Regions from separate parts of the Mesorhizobium sp. M1403 genome, predicted to be linked through region 2. Evidence: riboswitches for the same ligand, from Rfam matches in the RefSeq annotation. Region 2 holds a riboswitch; the other holds the start of a gene.
The links. A riboswitch is a leader RNA that binds a small molecule or an ion and turns the genes downstream of it on or off. The one in region 2 is predicted to bind thiamine pyrophosphate.

Region 1: linked by a shared signal. The riboswitch ahead of thiB (thiamine ABC transporter substrate binding subunit) and the one ahead of thiC (phosphomethylpyrimidine synthase ThiC) in region 2 are both predicted to bind thiamine pyrophosphate.

What each region holds. Positions count from the first base shown of each region.
Region 1 is NZ_JAMYKY010000004.1:329,843-333,253, reverse strand. Features, by position in the region: gene thiP (thiamine/thiamine pyrophosphate ABC transporter permease) at 1-249, opposite strand, end outside; gene thiB (thiamine ABC transporter substrate binding subunit) at 483-1,496, opposite strand; TPP riboswitch at 1,540-1,654, opposite strand; gene NKH01_RS11170 (thiamine diphosphokinase) at 1,782-2,426, shown strand; gene NKH01_RS11165 (ABC-F family ATP-binding cassette domain-containing protein) at 2,428-3,411, shown strand, end outside.
Region 2 is NZ_JAMYKY010000002.1:220,266-223,676, forward strand. Features, by position in the region: gene thiO (glycine oxidase ThiO) at 1-42, opposite strand, end outside; gene thiC (phosphomethylpyrimidine synthase ThiC) at 39-1,874, opposite strand; TPP riboswitch at 1,979-2,095, opposite strand; gene NKH01_RS05715 (Fic family protein) at 2,278-3,411, opposite strand, start outside.

The DNA.
Region 1 (3,411 bases), on a different contig from region 2:
ATGCCGCGACAGCGCGCGCGCGACGAACAGCGCCGGTGCGACGGAGAGCAGGGTCGACAACAGAGCCTGCCAGAGCGTGAAGCGGGCAACACGGAGGAGATAGGAATCAAAGGCGGAGGCGGCGCCCGACAGGTCGCGCATGGCTTCGACGACGAGCCCGGCGAATGCCCCGCCGATCAGCAGCGCGATGGCGGCGAGCGCGACGATGCCGGCAGCGACGCGGGTATCCGATGATGGCGCGCGTTGCACGCTAGACCACCAGATTCGAGATTCTTAGCGAGGATTGCGTTCCTTCGCGCGCCCCTCTGTCCTGCCGGACATCTCCCCCACATGGGGAGAGATTGGCAGGTTCAGCGCTCCGCTCATTCCGGCAATGTCGGAGATTGGCGAAAGCCGGCATGACGGCCAATCTCCCTCCTTGTGGGGGAGATGTCCGGCAGGACAGAGGGGGGCGCCGTAGGGCGATCATCTTTCTATCCGAGCTACTTGCTCATCACCGCCAGCCACTCGTCGACCCAGGCCTTGCGATTTGCGGCGACCTCTTCCGAGCTGAACAGCAAGGTTTTGGTCGGTTTGACGAGCTTGTCGAACGCCGGATTGAGCGGCTTGTCGGTTTTGCCGGCCGGGAACATCCAGTTGGTTTCGGGAATGACGTCCTGGAATTTCGGCCCGGTCATAAAGGCGATGAACTTTTCCGCCAGCGGGTTCTTCGCGCCCTTGGTGGTGATCCCAGCGACCTCGATCTGCAGATATTCGCCTTCCTCGAAGGACGCCGCCTGGTAGCGCGAGGTGTTTTCGGCAACCATGTGGTAGGCTGGCGAAGTGGTATAGGACAGCACCATCGGCGCCTCACCCTTGGTGAACAGGCCGTAGGCCTCGCTCCAGCCCGGCGTCACCGTCAGCACCTTTGCCTTGAGTTTGGCCCAGGCTTCCGGCGCCTTGTCGCCATAGACCGACTTGACCCACAACAGCAGGCCAAGGCCCGGCGTCGAGGTGCGTGGATCCTGGATGACGATTTTGTCGCCGGCATCGCCCTCGACCAATTCCCTGAGGCTCTTCGGCGGGCTCTTCAGTTTTTCGCTATCGTAGACGATAGCGAAATAGCCATAGTCGAACGGCACGAAGATATCGTCGCTCCAGCCACCCGGCACACTGACGTCCGTCACGGCGCCATGCGGCGAAAACAGGCCGGTTGCCTTGGCGTCCGCCGTCAAATTGGTATCGAGGCCAAGCACGATATCGGCCTTGGTCGCGGCCCCTTCCAGCTTCACACGGTTGAGCAGTGCCACGCCGTCGGCGACCGAGACGAATTCGACGACGCAGGTGCACTCGGCCTCGAAGGCCTTCTTCACCGCCGGTCCCGGACCCCAATCGGCGGTGAAGCTTTCATAGGTATAGACGGTCAGCTTATCCTGTGCCGATGCCTGCCCCGGTAGGGCAAGCGCGGATGCCGCAAGCAGGATAATCGAGGCAAGAGAGTGGAAAAAACTGCGCATCGGCGCCTCCTTCGTTCGCGTTGAAAGGAATTGAGGCGTCGGGCTGTCCGAAACGTCTAATCCCTCCGCCGGTACAAACCGGATCAGGTTCAGCGGGTTGGCAGTCTTGCCTCTCAGCCGGTCCGCGAAGATCGCGTCCGGCACCCCGTTAGAGCGATGCGACACATAGGCCCGGCCGAAGTGCTGCGCAAGCGGAAGTTTGCCGGGCATCCAAAGCCCAGCCTTCCGTTTCGTCTGCCGTTTCATCTTCCGTTTCCGGGGCAGGGCTGGTAAGGGCCACGAGATATGAGCACATTCACCATCCTGCTTGGCGGCGATCTTATCCGCACGCCGCTGCTCGACCGCCAGGTCGAAGGCTCCCGCGTCATCGCTGCCGATGCCGGTATCGGCCATGCCCGTATGCTGGGCCTGATGCCGGAACTCTGGGTCGGCGATTTCGATTCCGTGCCTGCCGATTTGCCGGAGGATCTGGCCGCCGTGCCACGGCAGGTGTTTCCCGCCGAAAAGGACAAGACCGACGGTGAACTCGCTATCGCCGCCGCGCTCGAACGCGGTGCGACCAGACTTGTGCTGGCAGGCGCCTTCGGCGGCAAACGCACCGACCACATCTTCCTGCATCTGGCGCTGAGCGTCCGGCTGGCGGAAGGCGGAACGGAAGTGCTTTTGACCAGCGGCGCACAGGAAGGCATTCCTTTGCTGCCTGGAAAGACTGGCTTCGATTATGTCGACGGTACGCTGTTTTCGGTGCTCGGCTTTTCGGATCTCGCCGGCCTGACAGTCACCGGCGCCAAATGGCCGCTCGCCCATGTCGAGGTTGCCTTCGGCTCGTCGCTGACCATTTCCAACGAGGTCAAGGGCCGGCTGGAAATCGCGCTGGCCAGCGGCCGCGCGCTGCTGCTCGCGCATCCTTTTCCCCTACCTGAAAGCTGACATGGCGCCGCCACTTCTCAATCTCGACGGGATAAAGCTGACCTTTGGCGGCGCGCCGCTGCTCGACGGTGCCGCCCTGACGGCGTCAGCTGGCGACAAGATCGCCCTGGTCGGCCGCAACGGCTCTGGCAAGTCGACGCTCCTCAAGATCGCTGCCGGGCTGATCGAACCGCAGGACGGCGAAGTCTTCCGCCAGCCCTCGGCGACCGTGCGCTATTTGCCGCAAATGCCCGACATGGACGGTTTTGCGACCGTTCGCGCCTATGTCGAGGCAGGCCTCGGGCCCGCCGACGATCCCTACCGCGCGACCTATCTGATGGAGCATCTCGGCCTATCCGGCGAAGAACGGCCGAACGACCTCTCCGGCGGCGAAGCGCGGCGCGCGGCACTCGCCCGCGTCATGGCGCCCGAGCCCGACATTCTTCTCCTCGATGAGCCGACCAATCATCTTGACCTTTCGGTTATCGAATGGCTGGAGGAGGAGCTTGCCCGCACCTCCTCGGCCCTGGTCGTCATCTCGCATGACCGCCGTTTTCTCGAACGCGTGTCACGCGCCACAATTTGGCTCGACCGCGGCCAGACCCGCCGTCTCGATAAGGGCTTTGCCTATTTCGAGGAATGGCGCGACACGGTGTTGGAGGAGGAAGAGCGCGAGCAGCACAAGCTCGGCCGCCAGATCGTGCGCGAGGAGCACTGGCTGCGCTATGGCGTGACGGCAAGGCGCAAGCGCAACATGCGCCGGCTCGGTGAGTTGCAGACCATGCGCCAGCGCTTTCGCGGTCATCGTGGCGCCGAGGGTGCGGCGACGATGACAGCCAGCGACGCCGCCGAATCCGGCAAGCTGGTGATTGAGGCCAAGAACATCGAGAAGAGCTTTGGCGATCTGACCGTGGTCAAGGGATTCTCGACACGCATCCAGCGCGGCGATCGCGTCGGTCTGGTCGGGCCGAACGGCGCCGGCAAGACGACGCTATTGAAGATGCTG
Region 2 (3,411 bases):
GGTGAGGCCGGCGACGCCGGCCCCTTTTACCAGCATCCTCATGGTCGCTCGTGCGCCTCCGGCACGAGCGGTGCGCCGGTCTCGTCAGCTGGCATGTAGAGATCGCCGCCTTCACGGTATTTCGCCGCCATCGCCGCCATGCCTTCTTTCTGTGCCTCGGCGCGGATGTCGTGGGAGATACGCATGGAGCAGAATTTCGGCCCGCACATCGAGCAGAAATGCGCCACCTTATGCGCTTCCTTGGGCAAGGTCTGGTCGTGGAAGGACCGCGCGGTTTCCGGGTCGAGCGACAGATTGAACTGGTCCTCCCAGCGGAACTCGAAGCGCGCGCGGGAAAGGGCATCATCTCTGGCTTTCGCTGCCGGATGGCCCTTCGCCAGGTCGGCGGCATGCGCCGCGATCTTGTAGGTGATCACGCCGGTCTTGACGTCGTTGCGATCGGGAAGGCCGAGATGTTCCTTCGGCGTGACATAGCAGAGCATGGCGGTGCCGAACCAACCGATTATGGCAGCACCGATGCCGGAGGTGATGTGGTCGTAGCCCGGCGCGATGTCGGTCGTCAGCGGTCCAAGCGTATAGAACGGCGCCTCGCCGCAAACGGCGAGCTGCTTGTCCATGTTCTGCTTGATCTTGTGCATCGGCACGTGGCCGGGCCCCTCGATCATCACCTGGCAATCCTTCGCCCAGGCGATCTGCGTCAGCTCGCCCAGCGTTTCCAGTTCGGCGAATTGCGCCGCATCATTGGCATCGGCGATGGAGCCGGGACGAAGGCCGTCACCGAGCGAGAAGGACACGTCATAGGCCCGGCAGATGTCGCATATCTCCGCGAAATGCTCGTAAAGAAAGCTCTCCCTGTGATGGTGCAGGCACCATTTGGCCATGATCGAGCCACCGCGCGAGACGATGCCCGTGACCCGGTCAACAGTCATCGGAATATAGTGGAGCCGCACGCCGGCGTGGATGGTGAAATAGTCGACGCCTTGTTCGGCCTGTTCGATCAGCGTGTCTCGATAGACCTCCCAGCTCAGATCCTCGGCGATGCCGCCCACCTTCTCCAGCGCCTGATAGAGCGGCACCGTGCCGATCGGCACCGGCGCATTGCGCACGATCCATTCGCGGATGTTGTGGATGTTGCGACCGGTCGACAGGTCCATCACCGTGTCGGCGCCCCAGCGGATCGCCCACACCATCTTTTCCACTTCCTCGGCCATCGAGGAGGTGACCGCTGAATTGCCGATATTGGCGTTGATCTTGACCAGGAAATTGCGGCCGATGATCATCGGCTCGCTCTCGGGATGATTAATGTTGGCGGGAATGATTGCCCGTCCGCGCGCCACCTCGTCCCGCACGAACTCCGGCGTTACGAAATCGGGGATGGCCGCGCCGAAGGCTTCGCCGTCGCGCTGCAGCTTGCCGCGCGACATCTGACGGCCGAGGTTCTCGCGGATGGCGACGAACTCCATCTCGGGGGTGATGATGCCGGCGCGCGCATAGCCAAGCTGGGTCACCGCCTTGCGTGCCTTGGCCCTGAGTGGCCGGTTGCGAATGGGAAATTCCGGTGTCAGGCGCTCGCCCGCCGCAACTCCATTGTCTTCCGGCCGGACATGGCGGCCGTCATAGGCTTCAACGTCGCCGCGTGCTGCAATCCATTCATGGCGAAGCCGGGCTAGGCCTTTTTCGATGCTGGTTTCGACAGTCGGGTCCGTATAGGGGCCGGACGGATCGTAGACGGTGACGGGCGGTTCGCCGGCCGTCGGATGGACGGAGATTTCGCGCATCGGCACCCTGATCTGCGGGTGGATGGCACCGGGCTTGTGGATTTTTCGTGAGGCGGGCAGCGGTCCCGTCGAGACGGCGGGGGTGAGGGCATTCATCTTGAGGCTCCTTTGCTCGTTGCATTGGAGACCCAGTTCTGTGCCGGGAGGATGAAAAGACGCTTCTGTCGACCTGCCGAAACAGGACCTCGGGCGTAAACTCCCGCAAAGCGCTTGCACCGTCCCTACGCCAGTATGAACTGGATCAGGTTCAACGGGTCACTGCGCCGCGAATGCCAGCAGTATCTCAGCCCCTTGCCGGGACTCCCCTGGTGAATGCGTGAGGTTGGACGGGACGGCTCCGGTTTGTCAAGCGCGTTCTGGCCGCGGCTGATCGGCGGCCGGTCAGACCGTGCGGAAAAAATCGTGCATGTCTCGGCGACAAGTCAAGCCTCGGAGATGAAGGCAGGGACAAGGGAATCCCAAACCGTCGGACTAAAAATCGATCCTGATGATCACACCTTCAATGGGCACCAAAGGTTTGCGCGTAGATCGCCTCGATTCTTCCTGCCTCGTCACTGGTCAGCGTGGCGAATTCCTTTTCGCGCGCGCGGTTCGATAGATGTCCATCATTCTGGTGAAGAAAACGGAAGAGCAGATCGGTCAACCGCTCGGGCATGTCAATAAAGGCGTCCACCTGCTGCCGGAACTGATCGTAGCGCTGCAGAAATGCGGTTTCCTCGGGAAGGTCCCGTTCGATCGTCCGCTGAACGCAGGCATAGAGGAATTCGGCGTGCGGGGTTGCATCGAAGAACCGGTAGAAATCACCGGTGTCATTCAGCACCCGGACGTTGAATTGCGGCGTCGGTTCCCATTCCACCAACGGCAGAAGGCGCTGCGAATAGCTCTCGAGCACGCCCCTGTACTCGTTGATCTGGTCCAGGATCGCGGCCGAGACGGGAAAGACCACTCCCGGCGGATTGAAGCCGCGCATGGCAAGGACGTGGTGGATTAGGTAGCGGTGAATGCGGCCGTTTCCGTCCTCGAACGGGTGAATGTAGACAAAGCCGAAGGCGAGGATTGCGGCGGCTACGACTGCATCAAGGTTTTGCGCGGGGCCCTGATCGAACGCCGCCATTCCATCGATTAGCCGCGGCAGGTCCTCGGGCCGAGCGCTGATGTGATCGGGCAAGGGCGTGCCGTTGTCTCGGTCATGCTCACCGACGAAACCTCCTTCTTTTCGGAAGCCAAGTCTTACGAAACGGGCGTCGCCAAGTACAATTCTTTGCAGACGCAGCAGCTCATCGCGATCGATCGGCCAGCGGCCGGCTTCGCCGATGGCGCGGCCCCAGCGCTGGATGCGATCTTGCGGCGGGTGCTCGCCCTCGATCGCATAGCTTGATCGCGAGTCTTTGAGCAAAAGAAAGGCGGCGGTCCGAGCAAGAAGGTCGCGCGGCACGTCCGCTACGATTGCCTCCGCGCGCCGCGGTAGTTCAAGGCCGATGAATTTTTCGAGAATCTTGGTGCGGAACACCAGAGGGCAGAACTCACGCGTGCCGGGGAGATTGTCCCTTACGCGGTAGCGCGAAGCGGTCTTGTCGGGTCCGGGCCACTGCAGCTCGGGATCGACAACCGGAATGTATCGTCCGGCCGCCGC